One region of the Clostridium sp. TJA020 genome, then DNA from elsewhere that is predicted to be linked to it. Evidence: predicted binding sites of a transcription regulator. Region 1 holds the regulator's gene; the other holds the start of a gene.
What was found. The regulator HrcA, encoded in region 1, represses chaperone genes, less so after heat shock. The targets are predictions, from matches to a motif close to TGTTAGCACTCNNNNNNNNNGAGTGCTAACA.
Positions count from the first base shown of each region.

Region 2: the regulator HrcA is predicted to act here: its motif matches at 4,760-4,790, upstream of groES (co-chaperone GroES).

Region 1 is NZ_JBZEFC010000001.1:651,905-663,951, forward strand. It holds gene prmA (50S ribosomal protein L11 methyltransferase) at 1-815, opposite strand, end outside; gene dnaJ (molecular chaperone DnaJ) at 1,015-2,151, opposite strand; gene dnaK (molecular chaperone DnaK) at 2,261-4,117, opposite strand; gene grpE (nucleotide exchange factor GrpE) at 4,190-4,801, opposite strand; gene hrcA (heat-inducible transcriptional repressor HrcA) at 4,825-5,856, opposite strand; gene hemW (radical SAM family heme chaperone HemW) at 6,029-7,153, opposite strand; gene AC4FQ1_RS03450 (hypothetical protein) at 7,256-7,696, opposite strand; gene AC4FQ1_RS03455 (hypothetical protein) at 7,779-8,054, opposite strand; gene lepA (translation elongation factor 4) at 8,180-9,985, opposite strand; gene AC4FQ1_RS03465 (sporulation-related protein NgaS) at 10,113-10,484, opposite strand; gene AC4FQ1_RS03470 (stage II sporulation protein P) at 10,555-11,613, opposite strand; gene gpr (GPR endopeptidase) at 11,684-12,047, opposite strand, start outside.
Region 2 is NZ_JBZEFC010000006.1:34,522-46,568, forward strand. It holds gene guaA (glutamine-hydrolyzing GMP synthase) at 1-771, opposite strand, end outside; gene guaB (IMP dehydrogenase) at 968-2,422, opposite strand; purine riboswitch at 2,538-2,635, opposite strand; gene groL (chaperonin GroEL) at 2,811-4,436, opposite strand; gene groES (co-chaperone GroES) at 4,449-4,733, opposite strand; gene AC4FQ1_RS09890 (4Fe-4S dicluster domain-containing protein) at 4,935-6,428, opposite strand; gene AC4FQ1_RS09895 (HNH endonuclease) at 6,597-6,893, shown strand; gene AC4FQ1_RS09900 (DNA-3-methyladenine glycosylase family protein) at 6,946-7,845, opposite strand; gene AC4FQ1_RS09905 (C-GCAxxG-C-C family protein) at 7,863-8,267, opposite strand; gene AC4FQ1_RS09910 (phospholipase C) at 8,491-9,684, opposite strand; gene AC4FQ1_RS09915 (3-hydroxybutyryl-CoA dehydrogenase) at 9,843-10,691, opposite strand; gene AC4FQ1_RS09920 (electron transfer flavoprotein subunit alpha/FixB family protein) at 10,726-11,724, opposite strand; gene AC4FQ1_RS09925 (electron transfer flavoprotein subunit beta) at 11,745-12,047, opposite strand, start outside.

The DNA.
Region 1 (12,047 bases):
AATATTCCACCTTCTTTTAAAACTCTCTTAACATCATCTATTAATATACATATTACTTCTGCAATAATATTAGCTACAACTATATCAGCTTTCCCATCTATAACTTCAACTAAGTTTCCATAAAGAACTTCTATATTATCTAAATTATTGTATTCTACATTTTCCTTTGCTGACTCAACTGCAACTGGATCTAAATCTACCCCAACAGCTTTTTTAGCTCCAAGCTTAGCTGCAGCTATTGCAAGAATTCCTGAACCTGTTCCAACATCAAATACTATACTATCTTTTTGAACATATTTTTCAAGTGCTTGTATACACATTCTTGTTGTTTCGTGGTCACCTGTTCCAAATGCCATTCCCGGATCTAATTCTACAACTAATTCTCCATCTTTTTGTTCGTATTCTTCCCATATTGGTTTTACAACTATTTGGTCTCCAACTTTAGATGGTTTATAATACTTTTTCCAATTATTTGCCCAATCTTCTTCATGAGTTTTAGAAACTTCAACTCTTCCTTCTCCAACGTTAAAGCCCATATTTCTTATTTCTTCTACTTTCTCTTTAACATATTTAACAACTTCATCTATGTTGTCTTCTTCTGAAAAATATCCTTTTACAACAGCAAATTTACCTTTATGTTCTAAAACATTTATATCTGCAAAATCCCAAGTTAAAGGACCTTGTTCTCTACCTAATATGTCATTTGGATCTTCAACTGAAACTCCTTTGCAATCTAATATGTAAAAAATCCCTTCTATTGGCTCAAGTGCCTCACTTGTTGTAATAACTTTTATCTCTATCCATGATCCTTCCATGAAAATCATTCCTTTCTAATATGTCACTAATAAACTAATAAATAATTTTAACCTTTTTCTTAAGATTATGTCAAGGTTACTACTATCAATATATAAAATACTTTAAATTACATTTATCAATAGGTTATAAAATATCTTTTTAACAATTTATATATTTATATTACAAAAAAGGCTACTTAAAATAGTAGCCTTTTTAGATTTATTTAAATAAATCTCTTAATCCTTTTTTATGATGCTCTTTTCCATCTACCTTTTCTCCTGATGCTTCCATAAACATCATTAAAGCTTCTTTTTGCTTTTCATTAAGCTTTTTAGGAATATCAACTATTACTTTTACATATTGATCTCCTCTTCCGCCTCCATTAACTCTAGGAACACCTTTTCCTTTTAACCTAAATAATGTTCCAGATTGAGTTCCAGCTGGAACTGTATACTTAACATTTCCATCTACAGTTTCAACAGTTATCTCAGTACCTAAAGCTGCTTTAGCCATAGATACATGAGTATCAACATATATATCTATTCCTTTTCTTTTAAACTTAGAAGATGCTGATACAATTATATTAATATAAAGATCTCCTGCTGGACCTCCATTAGTACCATCCTCACCTTGTCCTCTAAGTGGAATTACATTTCCTGTATCTACACCTGCTGGTATATTAACTTTTATTTTTCTATGCTTTCTAACTTTACCTTTTCCTTTACATGTTTCACATGGTTCTTCTATAATCTTACCTGTTCCATGACATTGATCACATGTTGTTGTACTTACGAAACTTCCAAGAGGTGTTTGTCTTTGAACTCTAATTTGTCCTGTTCCATGACAAGTTGGACATGTTTTTGGTGTTGTTCCTGCTTTAGCACCTGTTCCATGACAACTTTCACAATTTTCACTTCTTGTAATTGATATTTCTTTTTCTACGCCTTTTATAGCTTCTTCAAATGTTAGTCTTATTGTATATTCAATATCGGCTCCTCTTCTTGGTCCATTATTTCTAGCTGAACTTCCGCCACCGCCTCCAAAGAATGAATCAAATATATCTCCGAAGCCTCCGATATCTGAAAAATCGAAACCTCCGAATCCACCTGCTCCTGCTCCAAATCCACTTCCATCAAAATCAGCTGTTCCAAATTGATCATATCTAGCTTTTTTCTCTGGATCTGAAAGTACTTGATAAGCTTCATTTATTTCCTTAAATTTTTGTTCTGCTTCAGCATTTCCTTGATTTTTATCAGGATGGTATTTTATAGCTAGCTTTCTAAAGGCCTTTTTTATTTCTGCATCACTTGCACCCTTTTGTAAACCAAGAATTTCATAATAGTCTTTTTGCGCCATCTATTTCACCACCATATTATTATAAATTTATATTATTAAACTTTACAAAAGGGAAGACGAGTACTGCCTTCCCCTTTGTTATTATAAAGGTATTGTAGTTTATTTACAACTACTTATCATCTTCTACTTTAAAATCTGCATCTACAACATTATCATCATGTGGTGCTTCTTGAGATCCTTGAGCTCCACCCATGTTATTTGGATCAAATCCTTGAGCTCCACCTTGTGCTCCTGCTTCTTGATATATTTTTGATGAAATTGCATAGAATTCTTTTGTTAATTCATCAACAGCAGTCTTAATAGCTTCTAAATCGTCTCCATCTTTAACTTTCTTAACAGCTTCTAACTTTTCAATAACCTTTGCTTTATCTTCTGCTGAAACTTTATCTCCAAGTTCTTCTAAAGTTTTTTCTGTTTGATAAACGACTTGATCTGCATTATTTTTAACTTCTATTGTTTCTTTTCTCTTCTTGTCTTCTTCAGCAAATTTTTCAGCTTCTTTAACAGCCTTATCTACTTCATCATCAGTTAAGTTAGTTGATGCTGTTATTGTAATATTTGCTTCTTTACCAGTTCCTTTATCCATAGCTGATACATTAACTATACCGTTAGCATCTATATCAAATGTAACTTCGATTTGAGGAATTCCTCTTGGAGCTGGTGCAATTCCTGATAATGTAAATCTTCCTAAAGTTTTATTATCAGCAGCCATTTGTCTTTCACCTTGAACTACGTGAATTTCAACTGATGTTTGACCATCTGCAGCTGTTGAGAATACTTGACTCTTCTTAGCTGGAATTGTTGTATTTCTTTCTATAAGTGGAGTAGCAACTCCTCCTAAAGTTTCAATTCCTAATGTTAATGGTGTAACATCTAATAATAATACGTCTTTAACTTCCCCTGTTAATACACCTGCTTGAATAGCTGCACCTATTGCAACACATTCATCTGGGTTAACTCCCTTTGAAGGTTCTTTTCCTATAAAGTTTTTAACTGCTTCTTGAACAGCTGGTATTCTTGTTGATCCACCAACTAATAATACTTTATCAATGTCTTTTACTGATAATGATGCATCTTGTAATGCTTTTTTCATTGGTTCAATTGATCTTTGAACTAAATCATGAGTTAATTCATTGAATTTAGCTCTAGTTAAATTCATATCTATATGTTTAGGACCTGTTGCATCTGCTGTTATAAATGGTAAGTTAATATTTGTTTGTGTTGATGATGATAATTCAATTTTAGCTTTTTCAGCTGCTTCTTTTAATCTTTGAAGTGCCATCTTATCTTGTCTTAAATCTATACCATTTTCTGCTTTAAATGTATCTGCAATATAGTCCATTATTTTGTTATCAAAGTCATCTCCACCTAAGTGAGTATCTCCATTTGTTGATAGTACTTCAAATACTCCATCGCCAAGTTCTAGTATAGATACATCAAAAGTACCACCACCTAGGTCATATACTAATACCTTTTCTTCTGCTTCTGTTTTATCTAATCCATAAGCTAAAGCTGCTGCTGTTGGTTCGTTTATTATTCTTAATACTTCAAGTCCTGCTATTTTACCAGCATCTTTTGTTGCTTGTCTTTGAGCATCATTAAAGTATGCAGGAACAGTGATAACTGCTTGATTTACTTTTTCTCCTAAGTAACTTTCTGCATCTGCTTTTAATTTTTGAAGTACCATTGCTGATATTTCTTGTGGTGTATAGTTCTTTCCATCTATATCAACCTTATAGTCTGTTCCCATATGTCTCTTTATTGAGATTATTGTTTTGTCTGGATTTGTAATCGCTTGTCTTTTAGCAACTTGACCAACTAGTCTTTCTCCATTTGCTTGGAATGAAACAACTGATGGAGTTGTTCTTGCTCCTTCTGAGTTAGTTATAACTACAGGTTCTCCACCTTCCATAACTGCTACACATGAATTTGTAGTTCCTAAGTCAATTCCTATAATTTTTGCCATAATATATTCCTCCTTAACTCAAACTTTCATTTGATTTAAATTCTAAATTTAATATATTTTAAAATGTTATTTTTAGTTTGCAACTTTTACAACAGAGTGTCTTATAACTTTGTCTCCTCTTTTATAACCTTTCATGAAAACTTCAGCTACTTGATTTTCTCCAAAGTTCTCATCTTGAATATGCATTACTGCTTGATGCATATTAGGATCAAAACCTTCTTCTGTTATAATTTCTTCAACACCTAACTTTTCTAGAGATCCTCTAAAACCTTTAAGTGTCATTTCTAATCCTTTTTTCATATCTTCTACACTACCATCAGCTTCGATAGCTCTTTCAAGATTATCAAGGTTTGGAATTATTTCCTTTAATACATCTACACATGCATCTGTGTAAATTCCTTCTTTTTCTTTTGTTGTTCTTTTTCTATAATTATCATATTCAGCTGTAAGTCTTAAAAGTCTGTCCTTTAAAGTCTCAAGTTCATTTTGTAGCTTTTTATTTTCTTCCTTTGTCTTTTTAAACATTTTTAACTCATCCTCTTCTTTATTATCTTCTACTTGAGACTCTTCTTTTAACTCTTCTTCATTTGATGAATCTAAATTTTCTTTTGTCATTTCTTCTTCAGCTACTATGTTTTCCTCATTTTTAACTTCTTGTTCTTGATTTTCTAAATTTTCTTTCACTTTTTGCCCACACCTCGTCTCTTTTATTTTTTAGACTGTCCTTTAAGAGTTTGATTAAGCTCTTTCATGACTTGTGCCATTATTGCAATTACCTTTGAATAATCAATTCTTCTAGGTCCTATAAGTCCAATAGTACCTTTTGCATTATCTCCTAAAGAATACTCAGCTGATATAACACTACACTCTTTTGCTTCTGGAAGATAATTTTCATCACCAATCTTTATTGTTATATCGCTTTCAGGTTCTATTAGTTCCACAACGCAATCTTTATTATGAAGAAGTGATAATATTCTTTTTGCATTTTCTATGTCATTATACTCAGGAAAGTTGAATATATTAGTTGCACCTTCCATAAAAACTCTTGAAGTATCGTCTTCCTTTAGGCACTGATAAAGTGCTGGAATTATTGCATTAAATACTTCATCTTGACCATCTAAACCTATTTTTAAATGATTTATAACTTCTAAGTTAATTTCATCTATAGATAGATTTACAAGTCGTTTATTTAATACTTCATTCATCTTATTTAATATATTTATTGAAGGTACTTTATCTACTTTTATTATTTGATTTTTTATAAGTCCACCATCAGTAACTATTACTGCTAATAAACTTGAACTATCGACTCTCATAAGTTGAATTGATTTTATACAACTCATACTAAGAGATGGTGTTTTTACAACACATGTAAGATGAGTTAATTCTGAAAGTAAAGTACTTGCATTTTTAACTATCTTGTTAACCTCAAGCATTGCTGAGTTTATAACATACTCTCTTATTTTTAAATCTTCTTCTTTACTTAAAATTGGTTTATCCATCAAACTATCTACATATAGTCTATATCCTTTGCTAGATGGAACTCTTCCTGCTGAAGTATGAGGTTGTTCTAAGTACCCCATATCCTCTAAATCTGCCATTTCATTTCTTATTGTTGCAGAACCAACACCTAAATTATAGTTTTTAGCTATTGTTCTAGATCCAACAGGTTCACCAGTCTTAATGTAATCATTGATAATAGCTTCTAATATTTTTATCTTTCTATCATCAATAACCATATCATCACCTCTACTTGTTAGCACTCACTAACAACGAGTGCTAATGACTATATTTAAATAATATTCTCGTTACATATTTTTGTCAACGAGAATATTTGCTTTATTTTAACTTTTAAAGATATTTATATGATATTATATTTATTTTTCTTTTAATTGCTTCATTTTTCTATCACTATTTAATAAATTCACTCATAACGTAATTTGATACTTCTACACCTTTTGAAGTTAAATATATATAGTTATCTTTATCCTCTATTAGTCCTTTTTTTATATTTTTATTTATAACATCACCATATACATCCTCTATATTTTTATCAAACTTTCTCTTAAAATTATTTTTATCTATTCCTTTAATCAATCTAAGCCCTAAAAACATAAATTCTTCCATATCTTCTTTTTTACTATTTTTAATAATAGATTCTTCTACTGCTTCTTTATTATTTATTTTATTTATGTATTCTTTTATATCATCTATATTTTTTATTCTGTTACTATCTATATATGAGCTTGCAGATACACCTACCCCTATATACTCTTCAAGTTTCCAATAAATTTTATTATGCTCGCACTCTTTATTTTCCTTTGAGTAATTTGATATTTCATACTGATGATAACCATTAGATTTTAATATATCCTTTGTTATGTTATACATTTTCCTTTCTTCGTCTTCAGTTGGTAATTTTAATAATCCCTTTTCATTCATATTATAAAAAGGTGTTCCTTGTTCTATTATTAAACTATAACAAGATATATGTTCTGGATTTAATTTTACTATATCTTCTAAACTCTTTTTATAATCTAATACACTTTGATTTGGAAGTCCAAACATTATATCTATATTTATATTATTAAACCCGAATTCTCTTGCCCTATTATAATTTTCCTCAAATTCTTTCATTGTATGTATTCTTCCTATTTTTTTTAATAAATTATTATTTGTAGTTTGAAGTCCCATACTAATTCTATTTATACCATTATCCTTAATTATTTTAAGCTTTTCACTTGTTAAAGTTCCTGGATTACATTCTATGGTTTTTTCTGAACCTTCTTTATACTTTAAACTGTTTAAACATACTAATAAATTATTTAAATTTTCTTCTTTTAAGTATGAAGGAGTTCCTCCCCCTATAAATAAAGTTTTTATAATTTTACCTTTACATTTTAAATTTATTTCTTTAATCAATGAATCTATATAACTATCTTCTAAATTTTCTTTTCCTGCATAAGATGGGAAATCACAATAAAGACATTTCTGCTTACAAAAAGGAATATGCACATATAGTGAAATTTCTTTCATCCTTATCACCTTCTTCTCTATATTTATATATTTTATTTATTATAACAAAAAGAAGAATCTAATCCTTATTAAATTAGATTCCCCTTTATTTTAAAAATTATTTTATAATAACGCTTCTGCTTGTCTCTTTAAATTTTCAAGTTCTTTGCTTTCAGTTTCTATTACTGAGAAGTCATGTATATCTTTAAAATTATAAAAATAATTTGCAAAGGCAATTTTTTGTGATCTATTAATATCAAGATCAGTTGCTATTTTATCTAAATAATCTACTTCAACTTCACCATAATTACCATCTACTAAAGCTAATCCTACTAATTCAAAATAAACTATTCTTTTTATTCTTTCTTTACTATTTTTTAAAATTTCTAGTGCTTCATCATAAGACACCGCACCAATTTTACTTAAATCTAAATTAAGTTCTTTCAAATAATCTTTTATTAGTCTCTTTTCTTCTCTTGCAAGTACATGATCTATGTTAGCAAACTCATTTACTAAATTTATAAAAGCTATTGCTTCTTTATTGTTTAACTCTTTTAAAAACATTAATAAACCTCCTTTTCCTTTGTTTTATTATACCTTATATTTACTAAAAATTCACTTAACCTTATTATATCTTAAACATATTTTAACATTTCTTTTCCCATATATCTATATTATCTATATTGTGAATAAGAAGATTTTTCTGAACTCTATAAATTTTTGTTACTATTTCTTCTCCATTTAATACTACTTTTAAATCTTCATTGAATCCATTATTTAATATATAAGAATCTATTTTATTTCCTTTTAAACTTATAGGAATTATTTCTCCGTTTATTCTTTTTAGTGTACCTGTTATTATTCCTTCTTTTCTTAACTTTTTACACTTTATATTTACATCTCTTAAATTAATTTCTATCATAATATACACACCTCCGTAATTTCTTATAGTAATGTATATTCAAAAAGATATAAATAATTCCACATATTAAATGTTATTTTAATTAAAAATAAGAGTCTAATACAAAATGTATTAGACTCTATAAATTAATCTACTTTTAATATTGACATAAATGCTTCTTGTGGAACTTCAACTGAACCCACTTGTCTCATTCTCTTCTTACCTTCTTTTTGTTTTTCAAGAAGTTTTCTCTTTCTTGAAATATCTCCGCCATAACATTTAGCTAAAACATCTTTTCTCATAGCCTTTACTGTTTCTCTAGCTATTATCTTTGAACCAATAGCTGCTTGTATTGGAACTTCAAAAAGTTGTCTTGGAATAATTTCTTTAAGCTTTTCAGCTATTCCTCTACCTTTATGATAAGCTCTTTCTTTTGGAACTATCATTGAAAGAGCATCAACTACATCACCATTTAAAAGAATATCAAGCTTACAAAGCTCTGCTTTTTCGTATCCTTTAAATTCATAATCTAATGATGCATAACCTCTAGTTTTTGATTTTAATGTATCAAAAAAATCATAAACTATTTCATTTAGAGGTATATCATAATTAATTACAGCTCTTGTTTCTTCCATATATTGCATATCAATATATGTTCCTCTTCTCTCTTGGCAAAGTTCCATAACAGCTCCTACATATTCAGTTGGAGTAATTATTGAAGCCTTAACAATAGGTTCTTCCATATAATCTACTTCACTCATTTCTGGTAGATTTGTTGGATTTGTTATATCTAAAACTGTTCCATCAGTTTTCTTTATTTTGTATATAACTGATGGTGCTGTTGTAATAATATCAAGATTAAATTCTCTTTCTATTCTCTCTTGAATTATTTCCATATGTAAAAGACCTAAAAATCCACATCTAAATCCAAAACCTAATGCTACTGATGTTTCAGGTTCAAAATTTAAAGCTGCATCATTTATTTGTAACTTTTCAAGTGCTTCTTTAAGTTCTTCATACTTTGCTCCATCTACTGGATATATACCTGAGTATACCATTGGAATTGCTGGTTTATAACCTGGAAGCGCATCTTTAGTTTCTCTTCCACTTTCAGTTATAGTATCACCAACTCTAGCATCCTTTACATTTTTTATAGATGCTGTAATGTATCCAACATCTCCAGCTTTTAATTCATTAACTGGTAAAAAGCCTGGAGTAAATACACCAACTTCAGTTACATCATAAACTTTATTAGTTGCCATAAACTTTATTTTAGTTCCTCTTTTTACAGTACCATCTATAATTCTTACATAACTTACAACACCTTTATATGTATCATAATATGAATCAAAAACTAAAGCTTTAAGCGGAGCTTCTTCATCTCCATTTGGAGCTGGTATATCACGCACAACAGCTTCTAATACTTCTTCTACATTTAATCCTGTTTTTGCAGATATCATTGGAGCATCTTCTGCTGGAATACCTATTACATCTTCTATTTCTTGTTTTATTTCATCAGGTCTTGCTGATGGAAGATCTATTTTATTTATAACAGGTGTTATTTCCAAATCATTGTCTAATGCTAAATAACAATTTGCTAATGTTTGAGCTTGAATACCTTGAGTTGCATCAACAACTAATACAGCCCCTTCACAAGCAGCTAAACTTCTTGATACTTCATATGTAAAGTCTACATGACCTGGAGTGTCTATAAGATTTAATATATACTCTTCCCCATTATCTTTTCTATATATAAGTCTTGCAGCTTGAGACTTTATTGTTATTCCTCTTTCTCTTTCAAGTTCCATATTATCAAGTACTTGTTCTTCCATTTCTCTTTTTGTTAAAGTACCTGTAATTTCTAATAATCTATCTGCTAATGTTGATTTACCATGGTCTATATGTGCTACTATTGAAAAATTTCTAATAAATTTTTGTCTATCATTTTTCATATATAAAATCTGCCCTTCTTATATAAGAAAGCAGTTATTTCACCCCCATATATTAAAGTCAAGCTAAATTATATCATACTTTCCTTAGGTAGTGTCAATATTTATAGGGTATATAACTGCCTTTATTTTAAGATATTAATTTTTGTATTAAATTTTGTATATTTATTATTACGCTTTTTAAACTATCTGTAACTTTATAAAATTTATCTTTTATAAAGTTAACTAATTCAGATTCTTTCTTAATTCTTAAATTATTATCATTTATATTCAATAAATAATCTCCGTTTTCCTTATTATATATTTTAACATCTGCATTATCTTGAATAAAATTATTAAAATCTTCACCAAACTCTGTATTAACAATTTTTTTATTATCATCAGTGTTACCAACTGGAGATAATGATTTTGTATTTATTATATTTACTTTTATTAAGCTAAAAAAAGCTAATAATACTATAACTACCGAAAATATAATTATTGAGTACTTTTTTAATTTCATAAAGTTCACCTCACTTATTTTAAATAATAGACACTTTATAAAACTTTTATGCAAAAGTACTCATTATTAATTACTTACCGTTTATATATTCTGCTATAACTCTCGCAATATATTTAGCTGACGTCATTGCTTCCTTTGATGTATTTATATTAGACCCAACTTCAAATAATATTGAATTACTTAATATATCTTGATTAAGTAAATTAATTCCCCTGTTCCATGTTTCACTTGTTACAAGACCTGGATATAAAGAATTTGCAATATTATATAATTTTTTCCTCATCTTTTCATTAGAACTAAATTTAGAACTTCCTCTTGTATTTAAAAACATTATTCTTGCCATACTTTGCTTATTTATATTTACTGTAAATAAATCTTTAGTTCTATTTGTTGCTTTCTTTTTATCTATACCATCTCTATGAATATCGATTACTAATTTAAAATTATCTCCATATTTATCATAATATTTTTTTACCGTATCTCTTGATCTATTATAACTATCATTATACGAAACATCATGTACAGTTTTATCATGTATTACTGATATACCATAATTTTCTTCTAACTCTTTTGTAATAATTTCTCCAACTCCAACTACATTATGATTACTATCATCAGTAAAGTTCTTTGTTTCTGAATAACCTTCTCCTGTATGAGTATGATAAATTAAAACCTCAGGCTTAGACTGATTTAACTCTTTTTTAAGTTTTGGGTTATATAAATTATTTTTTTCTTCACTTGTATATTTTATTATAGATTCAGAATCAAGCTCAAAAGGACTATATCCTGAATCTTCTTTATTCTCTTTTACATAATCATCTATTTTAAACATTGGAATTTCATTGCTTACTAGCTTTTCTAAACTTAAGTCTGATAAACCAAGTGCCTCTAATGCTATATTTTTTAATGAAAAATTATTTTCATAATAAGCTTCTTCATCATAAACTTGAGTTTTGACTAAAGGCATTGAAAAATTTAGAAGTTCAACGTAAGCTAATCCGCCTCTTTCACTATTATTTTTCATTATATATATACATCTACCAAAAAATATCACTAGGCATACAAGTAAAATCATTATTCCTATATCCATAGAGCTTTTTCGCCTTAAATTATTACTATTTAAACCCACACTCTATCCCCTCCTCACTTTTAAAAGTATATGAGGGAATTTACATAATTATTATATCTTTATTTAATTTTTAATTCATAAATTTATTTATATCTTCCATTTCTAAATTAGGTTGAACTGCAATATTTACACCATTTGCAATTATTTTTGATAAAGAATCTATCACTTGATCTACTTCCTTTGGAGTAACCATTAAATCACCAACATAAGGATTAAGTAATTCTTTTATAAGCATTCCTTTTTCATATTTATCTACACCTTTTATCATATTATAAAATTCTGATCCTTTTTCTGATTTGCTTATAAGTTCATCTATTACTAAATCTATACTATCATTTGCAATAGTTGCTGCATCAACAACTGTTGGAACTCCTATGGCTATAACCTTAACACCTAATGTTTCTTCATTTATAAGCATTCTATGATTATTAACA
Region 2 (12,047 bases), on a different contig from region 1:
TTCATCTTTTCTTAAAAGACCGTGATCTACAAATATACAAGTTAAATTATGTCCTATAGCTTTATGAACAAGCATAGCAGCAACTGATGAATCAACTCCACCTGATAATGCACATAAAACTTTTTTATCCCCAACTAACTCTTTTATTTCTTTTATTTTATCTTCAGCAAATGAAGCCATTGTCCAAAGGCTTTCTAAGCCACAAATTTCATGTAAGAAATTTTGAAGCATTTTTTGTCCAAATGGAGTATGTTCAACTTCTGGGTGGAATTGAACTCCATAAAGATTTTTTTCTTCATTTTCCATAGCTGCAATTGGACATACTTCTGTATGTGCTATTATTTTAAATCCTTTTGGTGCTTCGCTTATGTAATCTGTATGACTCATCCAACAGATATCTTTTTCGTTTATTCCTTTAAATAATTTTGATGAATTATCTAGGTTTATTTCTGTTTTTCCATATTCTCTAACTGGAGCTGTTGATACTTTTCCACCTAAAGTGTGAGCCATAAGTTGATCTCCATAACATATTCCAAGTACAGGAACCCCTAATTCAAATATTTCTTCTGAAACTCTTGGAGCACCATCTCCATATACACTGTTTGGTCCACCTGTGAATATTATTCCCTTAGGATTTTTTGCTTTTATTTTTTCAATTGTGTAATTATATGGTATTATTTCACAATAAACTCCACATTCTCTTACTCTTCTTGCTATTAGCTGATTATATTGTCCACCAAAGTCAACAACTAAAACTAAATCTTTCTTCATGCGCTCCTCCTAGATACTTTTTTAAATATATTTTTTATTCTATTTATAAATAAATTATATCATATTAGAGAAAAAATTTCTCCATTAATACGAACATTTTTATTTTTTTTAAAATTATTCTTCGACTTTTGTATTTTATAAATTTTTATTCATTTATTAATATCTTAAATTACTATAATTATTTTTTACTTTATAATTATTTACTAATGCTATAGTTTGGTGCTTCTTTTGTCATATTAATATCATGTGGATGACTTTCTCTAAGTCCCGCTGATGTTTGAACAACAAAAGTTGCTGTTTCATATAAAGTATTTAAATCTTTTGCTCCTAAATATCCCATTCCGGCTCTTATACCTCCAAGCATTTGGAATATTGTATCAGCAACGAATCCTTTATAAGCTACTCTACCTTCAATTCCTTCTGGAACTAATTTTTTATTTCCTGATTGGAAATATCTATCCTTTGAACCACAAGCCATAGCTCCAAGTGATCCCATACCTCTATAAACCTTATAGCTTCTACCTTGATATATTTCTACTTCTCCAGGTGCTTCATCACATCCAGCAAATAATGAACCCATCATTGCTGCACAAGCTCCAGCTGCTAAAGCTTTAACTATATCTCCTGAATACTTTATTCCACCATCTGCGATTACTGATACCCCGTATTTTTTAGCTACCTCAACACAATCCATAACTGCTGTAAGTTGAGGAACTCCAACTCCAGCAACAACTCTTGTTGTACATATTGATCCAGGTCCTATACCAACTTTAACACAATCAGCTCCAGATTTTATTAAATCTTCTGTAGCTTCTGGTGTAGCAACATTTCCCGCTATAATTTGAAGTTCTGGATATTTTTCTTTAACTCTTCTTACTCCCTCTAATACACCTCTTGAGTGTCCATGGGCTGTATCTATAGTAATTACATCTACCTTAGCTTTAACTAGAGCATCTACTCTATCCATCATATCAGCAGTAACACCAACTGCAGCACCACATAATAACCTTCCTTGACTATCTTTAGCTGCATTTGGGAATATCTTTGCTTTTTCTATATCTTTAATTGTGATAAGTCCTTTTAAATTACCTTCGCTATCAACTAGGGGAAGTTTCTCTATCTTATGTTTCTTTAATATTTCCTTTGCTTCATCTATTGTTGTTCCTTCTTTTGCTGTAATTAATTCTTCTGAAGTCATAACATCTTTTATTTTTTTTGAGTAATCATCCTCAAATGTTATATCTCTATTTGTAAGAATTCCAACTAATTTTCCGTCAACTGTTATTGGAACTCCTGATATTCTATATTGACCCATTAATTCTTCAGCATCTTCAAGTGTATGTTCTGGTGATAAAAAGATTGGATCTGTTATTACTCCATTTTCTTGTCTCTTTACCTTATCAACTTCTTTAGCTTGAGCCTCAATGCTCATATTTTTGTGGACTATTCCGATTCCACCTTCTCTAGCTATTGCTATAGCCATTTTTGATTCAGTTACTGTATCCATACTAGCACTTAATAGTGGTATATTTAATGTTATTTTTTTTGTTAATTTAGTTTTTAATGATACTTCACTTGGTAATACCTCTGATTTATTTGGAACTAATAATACATCATCAAAAGTGTATGCTTGTTTTAATATTCTAGCCATATTTATTTCCTCCCCATTTAACTTCTACTAATTTTATGTATAAAAAAAACACATTAACTTCCTTAAGTGAAGTTAATATGCCATGTTATATTAGTATATAAGTATTATACTAATTTGGTATATTAAATCCACTCATAGTCAGAAATTTAAGGTTTCCGGTAGATACTCCTTGCCATATTCAAGGTATATACGAGTTTTATTTATGCTTTCTAAAATTAAATTAAACTTATTATAAATTACATTTTTTTTAAAGTCAATAATCTATTTATAATAAACTAATTCTTCATTTTATTGAAAACATATACATAATTATTTTCCTTATTTTTTAATAAATTATTCAAATAAAACAGGCATAATCCAAAAATTATGCCTGTTTATTATTTTACTCTTAATACATTCCATCCATTCCCATTCCACCTGGAGCCCCTACTGGCTCTTCTTTTTTAGGAATATCAACAACAGCTGCTTCTGTTGTTAAGAAAGTAGAAGCTACTGAAGCTGCATTTTGAAGTGCTGATCTTGTAACCTTAGTTGGATCTACTATACCAGCTTTAATCATTTCTTTATATTCTCCTCTTAATGCATCATATCCAATACCTGATTCACTATTTCTAACTTTATCAATTATTACTGAACCTTCAACACCAGCATTAGTTGCTATTTGTCTCATTGGTTCTTCAAGTGCTCTTACTATTATATCAATACCAACTTTAGTATCATAAACATCTGATGTTAATTCTGATACTTTATTTAGTACATTAACGTAAGCAGTACCACCACCTGCAACTATACCTTCTTCAACCGCTGCTTTTGTTGCATTTAAAGCATCTTCTATTCTAAGCTTTCTTTCTTTTAATTCAGTTTCAGTTACAGCACCAACTCTAATTACTGCTACTCCACCTGATAATTTTGCAAGTCTTTCTTGTAATTTTTCTTTATCAAACTCTGAAGTTGTTTCTTCAAGTTGAGCCTTTATTTGATTAACTCTTGCTTTTATTTCTTCTGAATTACCTTTTCCATTTACTATTGTAGTATTATCCTTAGTAATTTTAATACTTTCTGCTTCTCCTAGCATATCTAAAGTTACTTCTTTTAAATCTCTTCCAAGTTCTTCTGAAATAACTTCTCCACCAGTAAGAATAGCTATATCTTGAAGCATTTCTTTTCTTCTGTCTCCAAAGCCTGGTGCCTTAACAGCTATACAAGTAAATGTTCCTCTTAATTTATTAACTACTAATGTAGCCATAGCTTCTCCTTCTATATCTTCAGCTATAATTAAAAGTTTTCTTCCAGATTGAACTATTTGCTCTAATATAGGAAGTATTTCCTGTATGTTTGTAATTTTCTTATCAGTTATTAAAACATATGGATTATCAAGAACCGCTTCCATTTTTTCTGTATCAGTAACCATATACGCTGATACATATCCTCTATCAAATTGCATACCTTCAACAACATTTAATTCTGTTCCCATTGATTTTGATTCTTCAACAGTTATAACCCCTTCATTACCTACCTTTTCCATAGCATCTGCAATAAGTGTTCCTATTGTTTCATCAGCTGCTGATATAGCTGCAACTCTTGCTATATCCTCTTTTCCGTTTACTGGTTTTGAAATTGCTTTTATTTCTGAAACTGCTTTTTCAACAGCCATATTAATTCCTGTTCTTATAAGCATTGGATTAGCTCCTGCTGTTACATTTTTTAATCCTTCTCTTATAATAGCTTGTGCTAAAAGTGTAGCTGTTGTAGTTCCATCTCCAGCCACATCATTAGTCTTTGTAGCAACTTCCTTAACAAGTTGTGCACCCATATTTTCGTATGGATCTTCAAATTCAATTTCTCTAGCAATTGAAACACCATCGTTAGTTATAAGAGGTGATCCAAATTTTTTATCTAAAACTACATTTCTTCCTTTTGGTCCAAGTGTTACCTTAACAGTATCAGCTAACTTATCAACACCTTTTTGCATTGATCTTCTTGATTCTTCTCCAAATTTTATCATCTTAGCCATAAAACATCCCTCCTATTCAACTATTGCAAGTATATCTTCTTGCTTTAAAATTATATATTCTTCTCCATCTAACTTAACTTCTGTTCCTGCATATTTTGAGTAAAGTACTTTATCCCCAACCTTTACTTCCATATCAACTCTTTTGCCATCGCAAATAGCTCCAGGACCAACTGCAATAACTTCTGCCTCTTGTGGTCTTTCTTTTGCTGTACCTGCTAAAACTATTCCACTTTTTGTTTTTTCTTCTGCTTCTAATCTTTTTATAACAACTCTATCTCCTAATGGTTTTATAGCCATTAAAAACCCTCCTTTTACTTTTATTTTGTTAGCACTCTATAATCTTGAGTGCTAATTCTAATACTATATTATATTTTATATAAAATAAATTCAAACTCTACTTAAAATATTTTTATCCAAATTTTATTATTTATTCCTAATTATATTGATTTAATTTTATTTTACTTTAATTTTCTCTAAATTTCATAATTTTATAAATAATTACTTCCTATTTAAATTTATACTCTCAAATTCATTTATTATATCATTATCTATAATTGATTTTTTACAACCTGAATTGTTTAATTTATTAAATATAGATTTAGCTCTAATAGATGGTACAATTGTTCCTGCACCATTTATACATCCACCTTCACACATCATACCTTCAATAAAATTACCATTTAATCTTCCAATCTTGGCCATTGCCATAGCCTTTTTTATCTCATTTCCACCTGCTACTTTTACAGGATTAAAATCTATATCTATATTTTTGTCTCTTATATAACTTTCTATTGATGAAGTAAGTCCTCCATGCATCCCAAATCCTCTACCAAATATAGATGCGTCACAAACTTCTTCCTCTTCACATTCCCAAGGATTAACACCAAATGCATCAAATAGCGCTGTAAGCTCTTCAAAAGTCAATACATAATCTATAGCATCCTTAACCCCCTCCTTTACTGATTCACTTTTTTTAGCCGTACACGGTCCTATAAACACTACCTTTGCATCCTTATCTCTATTTTTAATTAGTCTTCCAGTAGCAACCATAGGTGAAACAGTATTTGATATATTTTCTTTTTGATCTCCATAAAGTTTTTCTATATATGTTAAAAATGCAGGACAACATGAGTTAGTCATATATTTTTTTCCTTCATTTATTCTTTCTTTAAATTCTTCACATTCATGAATTGTAACTCCATCAGCTCCGCAAGCAGCTTCTATCATATCAACAAATCCTAATTTTTTAATTGCACTTTTTATTTGTCCATAAGTTATTTTAGCACCAAACTGTCCAGTAATTGCAGGTGCAACTACTGCATACATCTTTCTTTTTCTAGCAAGTCTTTTAGCAACAGGAACTATTAAACTCTTATCTGATATAGCTCCAAAAGGACATGCTTGCATACATGCACCACAATTTACGCATAATTCTTCTTTTATTACAGCTTTTCTATCTTCTTGTTTCATAGTTACTGCTCCTGTTGGACATGCCTTTCTACAAGGCCTCATAACTTCTGATACAGCATCGTAAGGACAAGCTTTTTTGCACATTCCACACTCCTTACAAAGTTCTTGATTTATATAAGCTCTTCCACTTATTACTGTTATTGCTCCAAAGTTACATGCCTCTTTACATTTGTGTGCTAAACAATTTCTACATGAATCTGTAATATTATATTTATTTATTGGACACCTATCACAAGCAGCCTCAATTACATATATTATTTGTTCGTCTGGTCTTATATCAATAAGCTCACCATCTTCTATATCTCCATTAGAAAGAAATCCTGCTGCAAGTTTTGCCCTTTCTTGAACTATAGCCCTTTCTTTATATACACAACATCTATAAATAGCTTTATCACCCTTTATAATCTTATAAGGAATTTTCTCAATCTCCTCTTTAGTTAACATATCTCTTTTAGCAAGTTTTGCTACCTCAGTTAAAACTTCATGTTTTAACTTATTTAATTGAGTTTCAAATTGAAACATAAATTAACCCCCAAATTAATCATTGCCATAATATTTTACCATATTTTGTAAATTAAATAAATAGTATTTTTATCTCTTAGTAATTTCTTCTTTTGATTAGAGTAATATTTATTGATATAATATTAATAGGATATTAATATAAATTTCTTTATAAAAGGAGGTATTTATTTGATAACTAGATTAACTTGCGAACTATGCGATAGAATAGTTCCTGAATTAACGGAACATCATTTAATACCTAAAGAAAAGGGTGGAAAAAACTTAGATACTGTTATGCTTTGTACTACATGCCATAAACAAATACACGCTTTGTATACAAATAAAGAACTTGCAGCAAGACTTTTTTCAATTAATAGACTTAGAAATGATGAAAATATTAAAAAATATCTTAATTTTATAGTTAAGATTCCCGGAGATACAATAATACCAATTAAAAAATGTAAAAATAGAAGAAAACGTGCTTAACGTTAAAATATAAAAAGGACTAATTAAAAAATTAATTAGTCCCTTTTACTTCCTAATCTATTTTTATATTATTCTCTCTTGCATAATAAAAAAGATATTGTTGTGCAAATCCTGATAAACCCTTAAACTTATCTCTTGCAAATATTCTTATCTTATTTAAAGAACCTTCTTCTGCATTATAAAAATGCATCATCGCTCTTTTAACCCAAACATCAACTGGAAAAGCTGAATATTTGCTCATTGAAAATAACATTATACAATCAGCAACTTTTGCTCCTACCCCTTTAAATTCTTGAAGAGCTACATGGCATTCATCATCAGTTAATGATGTTATTCTATCTAAATTATATATACCATCACTATTTTCTAAATCTTCATTTATTCTATATACAGTATCAACAATATACTTACTTCTAAATGAAGCTCCAGTTTCTCTTATTTCATCTTCTGTAATATCCTTTAACATCTCTGGAGTTGGGAAAGTATAAAACACCTCTCCATTATACTCAATTTTTTCTCCCCATCTTTCACTTATTTTCTTTATAGTCTTTTTAATTGAAGGTATACTATTTCTAGCTGATATTATAAAACTTATAACAAGTTCAAATGGATCTTGGTTTAAAAGTCTTATTCCATAACCAAAATCAACTGATTTTTTTAATATTTCATCCTTTGAAAGTTCTTCTTTTATTTTGCTATAATCTCTTTCTAAATCAAAATATGTAAGCCATATATTATTAAAATCTTCTTTATTTGAATTTAAAATAGTAACTTTATCTCCATCTTGCACTACTTCTATAACCCTTCCGTAAGCTATTACTATGTAATCAAGTTCTGATTTTTTTTCCCATCTAAAACATTGTCCACACTCTAATATTTGCTTTATATTAAAATTTTTAACTCCTTCTAATATAACTTTATTATCTTCAAAAATAACTTCTTTAAAATCCATATTATTCTCTCCTTTTCTTATCTATTGTTTTCATTTACTATATCATCCAAAATAGATGCTGCTGTTTCTATAATAAACTTACAACTTCTATCATCATCTTCTCTTTTATGCTTTATATCTATGCAATTTAAGCTTTTAAATTCTTTATAAAATCTATTCATGAATTCTGCTGAAAGCTCCCTAACTATTGGACTTTCATGCCCCCTATCATTAGTAAAAATAATTCCAATAACAGCTATTGCTCCTGTTGCAGCACCACATGAAGAACCAATCCCCATTCCTCCTCCAAAAGATGCCATCATTTTAAAAGAATTTTTATTAAGTCCTAAATTATATTCTTCATTTGCAGCATATAATATACATTCTGCACAATTTAAATCATGTTCTATATTCCAAAACTTTAATGCTTTGTCTATAAGCAAATTCAACACCACCAGTAATTATTATTCTCTAATTATATTTATTAATTATATCACAAATATTTGTTTATTTTATATCTTATAATTTATTAATTTTATATTTACACAAAACCTTAACTTAAGTTTTACAAATACTTTATAAGGAACTATTTTAATAATTAATACCATTTTACAATATAAATATATTCTAAAAAAACAGACACTTATTTAAAGTGTCTGTTTTTTATTATTTTATAAAGTATGTATTATTTCCTGATATCCATTCATTAATATTTTTTTCAAGTTCAACATTTTGATTAGCTATTACTTTTATATATTCAGGTTTCCACTGATCAGTTATTTTTGTAAACTTACTTTTTCTAACCCACATTTTATTTATATCATTATATTTTATATTTTTATCTTTAATCTTTAATGTATATGTATCTTCAGCACCTTTAGCAAAATCATCTCCCGGATTATCTAATTGCCATTCTTGCTTGCTTCCATCTTTTGTTTCTATACCAAAGTAAATATAATCATCAGTTCCAGCATCCTTTTCATTGGCTGTTTTTATCATTACAACTAATTCACTTAAATTTTTATCAATTGAATCACTATTGAAAGTTACATCATGCAAAAATCTATATATATATCCTGCTGTTCCCTTTTGAGTGTTAGATAAAGTTATTTTAGCTGCATAATCCCAATCATCCCAGCTACAACTCATATTAGCATGGCTATAATATAATGATTTTGCTTTTTTAGCAAAACCTCTACAATATTCTTTAGACCAACCATTAAAATCCTTGTCTTTTATAATACTTTGATAAAATTCTTCATTTGTTTTACTTCCTGAAGTTTCTATTTTATAATTTTCTTTTCTTTCTTCTGCAAAAGTTTCAAATTTAACATGCCCTAAACTATCAACTGCAGTAACATTTGATGGATGGTATGGTGTATCTATATCACCAAAATAATGCATAGCTTCCCCTAAATAAAAAGCAGCTTTTTTATAATTCCCCTTTTTCCACTCATTTCTTGCTAAAGCTGAACATTTTCTTAATTGTGATTCCCCCGTATCTGGTATTGAATAAGCTAAATACCATTTATTATCTTTTGTAAAGTTATTTTCTGTATCTGGATCCCAGAAATGATCTTGATATAAATCATACTCATTAGGATCATAATCTGGATATGTAGAACCTAATTGCAATTCATGTAAATTACTCTTTAATATGTTTAAATTTTTTCTTATTATTTCTGGTTCATTATTTGACAAGTCATTCTCTAGAACTTTAATTGCTTGAGTAACTATCATAGAATGGGTTCCTGTCCCATCAATTTTTCCATCCCAAGCATAAGCTTTAATTGTACTTCCAATCCAAACAGAACTCGTGAGCAAAATAAATGCTAACCCCTTAAATAATTTTTTATTCAATTTTTTACACCATCTTTCTTCATTTGTTTTTTAATTTATTATAAATAAATTTCTATGTAAAGTATAATAATAAATTAAGGAGATAATAAATTTATTATCTCCTTATTAAAAGTGTAGTTTTATCAAGTGTAGTTTTTAATTGTGTATAAAATAAGTTATTATTTACTATAATCGAAGAATCCTTTTCCTGTTTTTCTTCCAAGCCATCCAGCTCTAACATACTTTCTTAAAAGGCTTGATGCTCTATATTTATTATCCCCTGTTTCTGTATATAAAACATCCATAATAGCGAGACATACGTCTAGTCCTATTAAATCTCCTAATGCTAAAGGTCCCATTGGGTGGTTAGCACCATATTTCATAGCTGTGTCTATATCTTCTGCTGAAGCTATTCCTTCTTGAAGGATAAATGTTGCTTCATTAATCATTGGAATTAAAATTCTGTTTACTACAAATCCTGGAGCTTCTGCTACTTCTACAGGCTCTTTTCCAATTGCTACTGATAATTCTTTAACTGCATCAAAAGTTTCTTGGCTTGTAGCTATTCCTCTGATGATTTCAACTAGCTTCATTACTGGAGCTGGGTTAAAGAAGTGCATTCCGATAACTTTATCAGGTCTTCCTGTAGCTGATGCAACTTCTGTTATTGATAATGATGAAGTATTTGAAGCTAAGATAGTTTCTGGTTTACATATTTTATCTAACTCTGCAAATATTTCTTTTTTAATTTTCATATTTTCGATAGCAGCTTCTACTACTAAATCACAATCTGCAGCTAAAGCCATATCAGTTGTTCCTGAAATTCTGCTTAAGATTTCTTCTTTAGCTTCTTCAGTGATTTTTCCTTTAGTAACTAGTCTAGTAAGATTTTTGTTGATTCCTGATAATCCTCTTTCAACAAATTCATCTTTTATGTCTCTAACTATTACTTCATAACCTTTTTGTGCGAAAGCTTGAACTATTCCAGCTCCCATTGTTCCAGCACCTAAAACAAATACCTTTTTCATTTTCGTACCCTCCTAAAATTCAAGTTGAAAGTTATTATTTTACTTCTTTGAACTGAGCTATAAGCTCTGGTAATACTTTATTTATATCTCCAACTATTGCATAATCAGCAATTTTCATAATTGGAGCAGTTTCATCTTTATTAATTGCTATAATCATATCTGAATCTTGCATACCAGCTGCGTGTTGAATAGCTCCTGAGATACCACAAGCAATATATATATTTGGTCTTACAGTTTTACCAGTTTGACCAACTTGGTAATCTCTTTCTATCCATCCTTTATCAACAGCTCCTCTTGAAGCTGCTACTGATCCTTCTAAAACTTCTGCTAATTCATGTAATTTTTCGAAGTTTTCTTTGCTTCCCATTCCTCTACCGCCAGCTACGATAAAGTTAGCTTCACTTATATCTACAACTTCTTTAGTTTCTTTTACTATTTCAACAACTTTAGTTCTAATATCAGCTTCAGTTAAATTAACTTTAGCTTCTTCAACCTTAAAGTTTGAATTTTTTTCTTCTACTTTTGCAAAAACTCCAGGTCTTACTGTAGCCATTTGTGGTCTATGATCTGGACAAGCAATTGTTGCCATTAAGTTTCCACCAAATGCTGGTCTTGTAGCTAAAAGATCTCCATTTTCAACTACAACATCTAATTGTGTACAGTCAGCAGTTAATCCTGTTGATAATCTTGCTGCAACTCTTGGTCCTAAATCTCTTCCTATAAAAGTAGCTCCTATAAATAATATTCCAGGTTTTCTTTCATTAGCTAAGTCGCAAATAACTTTTGTATATCCGTCAGTTGTATAATGTTCTAATAAAGCATTATCACATACGATAACCTCATCAGCACCATTTTCTCCTAATGTATTTGCTAAACCTTTTATATCTTTACCTAATAATAAAGCTGTAAGTTTAACTCCTAATTTATTTGCAATTTTTCTACCTTCACCTAATAACTCTAATGATACTTTTTGTAATTCGCCTTCTCTTTGTTCAGCAAATACCCAAACGCCATTGTAATCTGCTATATTCATTGTTAAATTACCTCCCAAATTTAGATGTAGTGTTTTTCTTTTAATTTTCCGATAACGTATTTAGCTGCGTCTTTTGGACCTTCTTTAATTAATTCGCCAGCGCCCTTCATTTCCTTAGTCATTGACTTCTTAACCTTTGTTGGTGATCCTTTAAGACCTAATTCTGCCTTATCTACATCTATATCATCTGCTGACCAGATTGTGATTTTTGAATCCTTTGTATCAAATATTAATCCAACATTCATGTATCTTGGCTTATTTAATTCTTCTATTGCAGTTAAAAGACATGGTGTATTAACTTTTATTAATTCATATCCATCTTC